3 regions of the Peribacillus sp. NPDC058002 genome follow, and region 2 is predicted to be linked to each of the others. Evidence: riboswitches for the same ligand, from Rfam matches in the RefSeq annotation. Region 2 holds a riboswitch; each other region holds the start of a gene.
What was found. Region 2 has a riboswitch for S-adenosylmethionine ahead of ACFVSH_RS19975 (Na+/H+ antiporter NhaC family protein). Riboswitches for the same ligand answer to the same signal wherever they lie in the genome.

Region 1 (3,456 bases), on a different contig from region 2:
ATCACATCTCCAATAATTTGAATTATGAAGACGATAATTAGAATAACGATAGTCGCCACAAGCGTAACGTCATTTTGATTTCTTTGATAGCCTTCCAAATAGGCTAGATTACCAAGTCCGCCTGCGCCGATGACCCCGGCCATTGCGGTATATCCAACCAATGCAATCGATGTTACCGTAATCCCGGAAATAAGGGCAGGCATCGACTCTGGAAGAAGGACCTTCCAAATGATCGTGCTCGTTTTTGCCCCCATGGATTTAGCGGCTTCAATTACACCTTTATCGATTTCACGAAGGCCGATTTCAACCATACGCGCATAAAATGGGGCTGCACCGATAATAAGTGCCGGCAATGCAGCGTTCTCTCCGATCATGGAACCGACAAGTGCCTTAGTGAAAGGAATGAGCAGCACGATCAAAATAAGAAATGGAATGGAACGGAATATATTAACGATAGCACTCATGACCCCGTTAATTACCCGGTTTTCCCACATATTACCCTTCCCTGTCAGGAACAGGATCAATCCTAATATTATGCCTATAAAAAAGGTTGCCACTACAGAGACGCTTGTCATGTATAGCGTTTCTTTCGTTGCTTCAATAATGTCTTCCCAATCAATATTCGGCAATAATTCTTCAAGCATGAGTAATCACCTCCACGCCTACTTGCTGTGCTTTAATGAATTCGATTGCGCGGAGCATTTCATCCTCTGTGCCATCAAGATGGATAAACAATGTTCCATATGAACCGCTTCTTGTTTGGGATATCTTACCTTGAACGATATTGACATCCAACTCGAAGTTACGTACAAGCTTGGTGATCAACGGGCTTTCTGCATGATCACCTACAAAGGTCAATTGAATCACTTTGCCTGCAGGATAACGTTCGAGCAAATGGTCCATCGTTTCTTTCGTTTCTTCTGGTTCAGTTACCTGCTGCACGAAACGCTTTGTCATTTGTTCTTTAGGATTCTTGAAAACATCCAGGACAGGACCCTGTTCAACAACTTGCCCGTTTTCCATCACGGCGACGCGATGACAGATTTTACGTATTACATGCATTTCATGTGTTATCAAGACGATCGTCAATCCTAGGCGCTGATTGATGTCAACAAGCAATTCGAGTATGGAGTCGGTAGTCTGTGGATCCAAGGCAGATGTCGCTTCATCACACAGCAGCACTTTAGGGTCATTTGCCAGAGCCCTGGCTATTCCCACCCTTTGCTTTTGCCCTCCGCTTAATTGTGAAGGATAGGCCTTTTCCCTGCCTTCCAGTCCGACTAACTTGATCAACTCGTTCACACGATTGGTTCGTTCAGTTTTAGAAACTCCTGCAATTTCCAATGGGAAAGAAATATTTTCCTGAACGGTCCTTGACCATAATAGATTGAAATGTTGGAAAATCATGCTGATTTCTTGACGGGCCTTACGGAGCTGAGCCCCTTTAATTTTTGAAATTTCCTTCTCAGCCACCACAACGGATCCCTCTGTAGGAGTTTCCAATCCATTGAGCATTCTGATCAAAGTACTTTTCCCCGCTCCACTGTAACCGATGATACCGAAAATCTCGCCTTTATTTATTTCAACATTCACATTATTTACAGCCTTGATCGTCTCACTGTTTCCTTTTCCTGTTCGGAACAGCTTACTGACTTTCGTCAATGTAATCATTAATCCTCACCTCTTTTATCCAATAAAACCTATGAACTTAGTTGATTTCTTTACATTATTAGTCTGTTTCTCATATCATGCACATGTTTTCCCCATTAAAACAGAAAAAACCTTTCTGCATGAGCAGAAAGGCAGGTGAAGAAACAGGCCTTTCTCTCATCTTCCAAAGTAATTAAACTTTGTGTGAATTGGCACCTTTCCAAGGAAATCTCCTTGTCGGTTGCCGGGTTTCATCGGGCACATCCCTCCACCTCTCTTGATAAGAGCTAATATATAGAATATTTGTACATCATTAAGTTCTTTAGTATGGAGAAATTTTATCATAGATAAAAAAGGAGCGCAATGTATATTATTTCTAGTTCAAGGATGAACAGGAACTTTGCTTAAAGCGTTTTGGAAGTCAAGGAGACGATATTCGTCGCTTTTTCAATTGCCTGCTCTAAATCTTCTATTAAGTCGTCTACATTTTCAATCCCAATTGATAAACGGACTTGATCGGCACTTACACCCGCTTTCGCAAGACCCGCCTCATTCAATTGTTGATGGGTCGTACTGGCTGGGTGGATGATCAAGCTCTTCGCATCCCCTACATTCGCCACATGGGACCATAATTCCACCGAATTGATAAGTTTTGCCCCAGCTTCGCGATTACCTTGTATTCCAAAAGTCACGACAGATCCAGCTCCCTTAGGCAAATATTTATCCGCAAGGGCCTTATCGGGATGATCCTCATCACCAGGATGCGAAACCCAAGTCACGGCAGGATGGTTTTTTAAATATTCAATGACAGACTTGGTGTTTGATAGATGCTCTTTCATCCTTACATGCAGCGTTTCAAGTCCAAGCGTAAACTGGAATGCACTTTGGGCACTTAGCGCAGGGCCTAAATCACGAAGTAACTGGACTCGGGCTTTCGTTATGAATGCGGCAGGTCCAACTGCCTCGGCGTATACCAGACCGTCGTAACTTGGGTCAGGCTCCGTGAAGCCAGGGTAGTTTGGCGAGTTCCAATCGAACTTCCCTCCATCCACGATGACACCGCCTAGTGTCGTTCCATTTCCCAGAAGCCATTTTGTAGCGGAATGGATGACGATGTCCGCGCCAAAATCAATTGGTCTGCAAAGATATGGTGTTGCAAAGGTATTATCAATGATTAAAGGTATGCCGGCTTCATGGGCGATTTTCGCCACCGCTTCAATATCAAGCACCCTCAAACTTGGATTACCGATCGTTTCGGCAAAAATGGCTTTAGTTCTTGGCGTAATCGCCCTTTTGAAATTTTCAGGATCATCGGGAGAAACGAACTTCACTTTGATCCCATATTTAGGAAGAGTATTTTCAAAAAGGTTATAAGTACCGCCATATAATGTAGAGGCTGAAACAATCTCATCACCTGCAGCGGCAATGTTCAGGATTGAAAGTGAGATGGCAGCCATTCCACTTGCTGTTGCCAATCCGCCGATGCCACCTTCCAATAAGGCCATTCTTTCCTCAAAAACGCTGACCGTGGGATTATGAAGCCGTGTATATATATAGCCATTCTCCTTTAGGCCAAATAAATTCGCTGCATGGTCGGTGTCTTTGAACAAGTATGCATTGCTTTGGTAGATAGGAACTGCACGGGCACCTGTTTCATCAGTTTGCAGACCGCCATGAACACTCAATGTTTCGAAACGCAACTTTTTCCCTGACATATGGTTTCACCTTTTTCTATGGATTTAGTTGGAATTATATGATATCTGGCCTTTTATAAACAAAAAAACCACTTCAACAAGAAGAGGTCTC
Region 2 (3,456 bases):
TGAATATAAAGTAACGGTAAGGAATGGCAGTACCTTGATTTTGTCGGAAATCATTAAAGCTGAAGATGAAAGAGAAGTCCTTGGCACCCTTTTGATTTCCAGCGAATTATTTAATCAGCCATTTACCGACATCAGGATTTTAGAACACTGATTTGTGCCTGCTTGTTCCATTTGTTACACTGTAATAAATCTTAATACGGTAGGCGATATTATGTGTGGACGTTTCACCCTTTTCACTGACATTGAAGAAATAAAAGATCGGTTTGATATACAAGGATCATTTGATGAGGAATACCAATTCAGCTACAATATTGCTCCCTCCCAATCCGTGTTATCCGTCATTAATGACGGGGCAATGAACCGACTTGGATATCTTCGGTGGGGACTCATTCCATTCTGGGCAAAAGACGAAAAAGTTGGCTATAAAATGATCAATGCCAGAGCGGAAACCATTGCAGAGAAAGCAAGCTTCAAGAATGCGTATAAGAAGAAGAGATGCTTGATAATCGCTGACTCATTTTACGAATGGAAAAAGACACCAGAAAGAAAAATACCGATGCGAATAAAAATGAAGAATCATGCTCCATTTGGAATGGCCGGTATATGGGAATCCTGGAAATCTCCCGAAGGCCTCAGCATTTACACGTGCTCCGTTATAACAACCGTTCCTAATGAGCTGATGACCAGCATTCATGATCGTATGCCTGTAATCCTTAAACCAGAAGATGAAAAAGATTGGTTGAATCCATCCATTAATGATCCTGCATATCTGCAGCAGTATTTAAAGTCATTCGACTCAGAACAAATGGAAGCTTTTGAGGTATCGACTGATGTGAACTCGACTAAAAAAAATTCACCTAATCTAATACAACAAATTTGCTGAGAGGTCATTAGACCTCTTTTTATATTAATTCCGCCCGGATAAATATCAGTGGAAGACTCATTGTACTGATTAACTGCAAACAGTAAGAAGTGCATGTGAATACTATAAAACTAAACCTTGCGAAAATAGACAAAATGCTGTACTCTTATATTTGCTTTTCAAAACGACTTCGATGTCGCTTTAACAAACACAGATGGTTACAGCAAGTTTCCAGTTTGGTACTTTTCTGACAGGTATCGTAATAGTTGATAAATTATATAATTTTGATCTTCTTATCAAGAGAGACGGAGGGACTGGCCCGAAGATGTCTCGGCAGCGGACTTAATGGGAGTGCTGTGCCAAATCCAGCAGGCTGATTTTCGCCTGAAAGATAAGGAGGGTGTTTTTTATAAATTAAAAGACCTCTTCTTGTTTTAATAGAAGGGGTCTTTTTTATGCTGACAGCTGTTTTTTTTTGCTATAGCTCCATCACTGGATAATCAAGCTCAAATTGGCGTTATTTGCGAAAACTGTTAAAAGAATAAAGGCTATGACACATGTCATGGGAAAAATAAAAAGAGGTGTACATCATGAGTGCAAACAATAAAGGGAATCCATGGGCATTGATTCCATTTGTCGTATTTTTAATTTTATTTATAGGGTCCGGAATCGTCACTAAAGATTTTTATTCATTTCCGGTGATTGTAGCCATTTCTATTGCATCAGCAGCTGCATTGGCAATGAATCGGAAAGAAAGTTTCAATCAAAAGGTTGATATTTTCTGTAAAGGTGCCGGTGACGCTAATATTATGTTAATGGTAATCATTTTCCTTTTAGCCGGCGCTTTTTCCGAAGTTGCGAATGGTATGGGGGCAGTTGAATCAACCGTGAATCTTGCCTTAGCGGTTTTTCCGCAAAATCTTTTAATGGTAGGGATATTCATTATCGCTTGTTTTATTTCCCTATCTATGGGAACGAGCATGGGAACGATTGTAGCCCTAGCACCTATCGGGGTGGGAATTAGCGAGCAAACCGATATTTCGCTTGCCCTCTCAATGGCGGCTGTTATTGGTGGTGCGATGTTTGGGGATAACCTATCCTTCATTTCAGATACGACAATCGCTGCAGTTCGAACACAGGGAACGAAAATGAAGGATAAGTTTAAGGTGAATTTTTTCATCGTTTTACCTGCGGCCATCATCACATGTGCTATCCTAGGAATATTAACGATGGGTGAACAAGCCGACATCACCCAAAATTCTTATAATTGGGTGAAGATTCTTCCATACCTTTGCGTATTGATCACTGCATTGGCAGGAGTCAATGTGTTCCTGGTCCTATCCATCGGAATCGTCCTTGCCGGAATTATCGGCTTGGCGGATGGAAGTTATCAACCGTTGGGTGTCATTCAAAAAGTTGGTGAGGGAATGGCGGGAATGTATGAAATCTCCTTCCTTGCCATTTTAATTGCAGGTATGGTTGCTGTAATCAAACATAATGGTGGCATCGATTATCTACTCCACCTCGTGACACGAAATAGCAAATCAAAAAAAGGGGCGGAATTCAGCATTGCCGGGCTTGTTGGTTTGACGAACCTTTCAACGGCAAATAACACGATTTCGATTATCATTGCCGGGCCACTTGCCAAAAACATCGCTGAAAAGTATGGGATTGATCCGCGTAAATCGGCGAGCATCCTTGACGTTTTTGCCTGTTGTATCCAAGGGGTGATTCCATATGGGGCACAGCTGCTTGTTGCAGCAGGGGTAGCAAAGATCTCTCCCATAAGCATCTTGCCGTATTCATATTACCCAATACTAATTGGACTTTGTGGAGTCGTTGCCATCTTGATTGGTTATCCACGGTTTCAGTCGGGAAATGATGAATCGAAGAAACGGACTTATTAAAAAGAGGATAATAATGAAAAAAACACCCTGAATCATTGGATACAGGGTGTTTTCTGTATGGGTGAAATCTTCCCACTTATGTCAGTATAAGTGTTCATAAAGTAATCAATTCATCTGCTAGGGATTTCTTTAATTTATGGTAAACAACTTATTTCATAACCAAAATAACTGCTTCATTCCGGTTCATATTATTAATCGTTTTGCGTGCGGCATTTGTCATGAATAGAGGACAACACCAACTAAACCAGAAAGTATAATTACATAAGCTGGGTGCCAGCGTAATTTCATTAGGGCAAATAACGATAATCCAAAAACGAGTAATAAGCTTATCGTATGCCATGAAAAGTTTGGGGCTATCATATGATTGGAAAGTGCTAAACTGATTGCTGCAAAGAGGATTAAACTGGTGACAATGGGTCTTAATCCATAAAACATGGATTGAATAACTGGATAATGATTCAATTTGCTGAAGAAGGTGGCTATAACGGTCACGAATATAATAGCAGGTAGCAAGATTCCGAGAGCGGATGATATGGCTCCTGCTAATCCAGCAGTCGAATAGCCAACGAGAATGGCACTATTGGCTGTGACAGGTCCTGGGGACATCCCGGAAATGGCGATTATATCGGTAAATTGTTGCGTCGTCATCCATCCATGCTGTGAGACTTCCGATTCTATTACGGGAAT
Region 3 (3,456 bases), on a different contig from region 2:
GAGTCCAAGGGAGACCCCACAGGCGCCAAGAGCGCCGAGGAGGCTCCCGGACCGCCCGCGGAAAGCGAGTGCCTGGAGTGGAAATCAACATTCATATTTTAACTCCCAATCTTAACATCGAGTTTGTCTACAGTCTGAAAGGAGCTGCCATTTGCAGCTCCTTCTTTTTATGGACCCAATGATGAAGATGTGGGAGGACCAGTAAGGAATAGTTCGCAGCGAATGGCCGTCAAAAAGGAATGACCGCTAGTAATGTAGAATAAATTGTAACTAACACTCTGAAATCCGTCCTGAGTCCAGTTTCTTGGAAATATGGAAACAAAGTAGGTATGGCAAAAATGGTTAAATACAAAAAATGCTGCTGACCGCAAAATATTAACCAACTGGATAAAAAATCTTTGCCACAATGGATCATGAATTTCACCAATAGCTGAAAAAGGAGGACAAGATGAATGGATAGTGAATCTTCATTATTAAAAGAGCATTTGTATCAGCTAGAGGAGAAATTGTTAAAATCTGAAGTCCGTAAATCACCAGAAGAGCTTTCAATATTATTGAAAGATGATTTCTTTGAGTTCGGCAGTTCGGGTAACATATGGTCTAAAAACGATTTTTTGGGACAAGAGGGAGCCGGATCGGTGAAGATGACAATAAGTCAATTTGATATGCATCCATTGTCTGAGGATACCGTTTTAACGACGTACCGGATTTTTGATGAAGATAAAGTGGAACATACCTTAAGGAGTTCAATCTGGAAATGTACGAATGGAAGATGGCAAATGTTTTTTCATCAAGGCACGAAAACGAAAGGGCCCCGCTAGGCCTATTATTTATGAATAAGAATTATCATAAAAATGCGTAAGTAAAATGAGATTTGCTTGTTTAAAAAAATATTTCAATAAAATGATTGGGGTGGGTGAATCTGATCTTTCGTACCATTGATACCGATAAAGATAAAGAGATTATCATTAAATTTAGGAAAGATTCCTATGTTGTAAGTTTTGGATCTGAAGATGGTTTTGGAGATGAGAATACATATCTGCAACGAATGAAAGAACGGGTCCGGAAATTTCCGGATGACAGGTGATCATTGAAAAGGACCAAGAACCGATTGGCCAGATGGAACTTCAAATTCGGGAGTATGAAGGAACAGAGATTGGCTATGTGAATCTTTTTTATCTTATTCCCGATTACCGCAGTAAAGGCCTTGGCAAGGAATTGGTTCGCTATGCAGAAAACTTTTTCAGGCAATTTAACGTCTCCGAATATCATTTAAGGGTTTCTCCGGATAATGGAAGGGCGATTCGTTTATATACGAATTCAGGCATGAAGAAGATAAGCGAAGAAAATGAAAAATACCTTGTATGGAGAATGAGCAAATCGATTTAAAGTTATATTGATATAATTAAAATCTATCAATTCACTATACTATAAAAATATTTAGCGTGATGAAAAATATGGTTGACTTTAGAGAAATTAGAATATATAGTGAAGGACATAATTAAATATAACGTTAATTCTTATCAAGAGATGTGGAGGGACTTGGCCCTATGATACCTCGGCAGCGGGTTTTTACTTTTGTAAAAATACTGTGCTAATTCCAACGGACGAAAGTTTGAAAGATAAGAAGGAGCTTTTCTTAGATAATTAATTTAAGAGTTTACTCTTTTTTTATGTCTAAAAGAGGCCTCTTCTGTCTGATGACGGAAGAGGCCTCTTTTGTTTATTCAAAATGTATATGGTTATTTGGAGAATTGGTGCAATTACTCGTAAGTTTGGCAGATTTACTCGTGAGTTTCACGCATTTACTCGTGAATTCCGCGCATTTACTCGTGAATTCCAAAAATTTAACCCTATCATTATGAAACTTGGCAAAGCTCTTCTCTAGATAATGAATTCGTACAAATAAACAGCATGGGGGGAGATTGGATGATTGAGTTTCAACATGTCAAAAAGGTTTATCAAACAAAGAAACAGACTGTCGAGGCTTTGAAGGGCATCAATTTGACAGTGGAAAAGGGGGATATATTCGGTGTAGTCGGTTATAGCGGGGCCGGGAAGAGTACGTTGATCAGGTTGGTCAATTTGCTTGAACATCCTTCAGATGGTTCGGTGATTGTTGGGGGCAAGGATTTAACCAAATTGAACCCGAAGGAATTGCGGGCAGAAAAGAAAAAAATCGGGATGATTTTTCAGCATTTTAATTTGCTGAACTCAAAGACCGTTTTTGATAATATCGCCATGCCGCTGATTTTATCGGGAACCCCTGGTAAAGAAATCAAAAAGCGGGTAGGAGAGCTGTTGGAGTTCGTTGGCTTATCGAGCAAAGCAAAGAGTTATCCGGAACAATTATCCGGCGGCCAAAAGCAGCGGATCGGCATTGCGAGAGCATTGGCTACCAATCCATCGATCTTATTGTGTGATGAGGCTACCTCGGCATTGGATCCACAAACAACGAGTGCTGTTCTGCAGCTCTTAAAGAAAATCAATAAAGAATACAATATCACCATTCTGCTAATCACTCATGAGATGTCTGTCATTAGGGAAATTTGCAATAAGGTAGCGGTCATGGAGGGCGGATGTGTCGTTGAACAAGGTTCGGTTTTCGAAGTTTTTGCGAAGCCGCAAACGGATATTGCAAAAAACTTCGTGAGAACGGTCATACATGACGAAATCCCACAAAGTTTCCTAAAAAGCATAGGGTCCCATATCCCGATTATTTGGAAAATTAATTTTATTGGAACTACTTCGGGTACTCCTTTACTTTCAACGATCTCGAAGAAATATGATGTTCATTTAAGTGTTTTATCAGCCAATATTTCTGAAATTCAGGAAACGCCTTTCGGGAATTTGATCATCGAAGTGACCGGGAACAAAAATGAGGTGGAAAAGGCTTATCAATATATTAAAGACGAGGGGATTCTCGTCCAGGAGGTGCAGATTTAATGGTTAATACGCTTTGGGGAATGGAAATAACGGCAGATCAGCTGTCGACAGCTTTCGGTGACACACTTTATATGGTAGCCATCTCATTGGTATTTTCCGGATTGATTGGGCTTCCGCTCGGTATCCTGCTTGTCATTACAAGAAAGGGTCACATCCTGGAGAATAAATGGGTCTTTAATGTATTGAACCCGATCATCAATATATTGCGGTCGGTTCCTTTCATCATCTTGCTTGTAGCACTTATTCCGTTTACAAGAATGATTGTAGGCAGTGCAATCGGAACGAATGCGGCCATTGTTCCGTTAATCTTTTACGCGGCCCCTTATATTGCCCGGCTTGTGGAGAACTCCCTGTTGGAAGTGGACAAAGGGATCATCGAGGCAGCTCAGGCGATGGGGGCGACGACATGGCAAATCATTTACCGCTTTTTGATTCCCGAGGGACTTAGTTCATTGATCCTTACATTTACAACAGCGACAATCGGGCTTGTTGGTTCTACGGCCATGGCAG

Region 1: it holds a riboswitch for S-adenosylmethionine, as region 2 does, so the genes downstream of both, ACFVSH_RS07495 (methionine ABC transporter ATP-binding protein) here and ACFVSH_RS19975 (Na+/H+ antiporter NhaC family protein) in region 2, are expected to answer to the same signal.
Region 3: it holds a riboswitch for S-adenosylmethionine, as region 2 does, so the genes downstream of both, ACFVSH_RS13460 (methionine ABC transporter ATP-binding protein) here and ACFVSH_RS19975 (Na+/H+ antiporter NhaC family protein) in region 2, are expected to answer to the same signal.

The regions. Positions count from the first base shown of each region.
Region 1 is NZ_JBHVQU010000025.1:14,274-17,729, reverse strand. Features, by position in the region: gene ACFVSH_RS07500 (methionine ABC transporter permease) at 1-644, opposite strand, end outside; gene ACFVSH_RS07495 (methionine ABC transporter ATP-binding protein) at 637-1,671, opposite strand; SAM riboswitch class I at 1,825-1,937, opposite strand; gene ACFVSH_RS07490 (O-acetylhomoserine aminocarboxypropyltransferase/cysteine synthase family protein) at 2,055-3,365, opposite strand.
Region 2 is NZ_JBHVQU010000163.1:1,459-4,914, forward strand. Features, by position in the region: gene ACFVSH_RS19965 (hypothetical protein) at 1-151, shown strand, start outside; gene ACFVSH_RS19970 (SOS response-associated peptidase) at 212-883, shown strand; SAM riboswitch class I at 1,153-1,260, shown strand; gene ACFVSH_RS19975 (Na+/H+ antiporter NhaC family protein) at 1,453-2,769, shown strand; gene ACFVSH_RS19980 (chromate transporter) at 2,986-3,456, opposite strand, start outside.
Region 3 is NZ_JBHVQU010000066.1:10,783-14,238, reverse strand. Features, by position in the region: gene ACFVSH_RS13475 (nuclear transport factor 2 family protein) at 453-821, shown strand; gene ACFVSH_RS13470 (hypothetical protein) at 917-1,087, shown strand; gene ACFVSH_RS13465 (GNAT family N-acetyltransferase) at 1,084-1,389, shown strand; SAM riboswitch class I at 1,518-1,629, shown strand; gene ACFVSH_RS13460 (methionine ABC transporter ATP-binding protein) at 1,930-2,946, shown strand; gene ACFVSH_RS13455 (methionine ABC transporter permease) at 2,967-3,456, shown strand, end outside.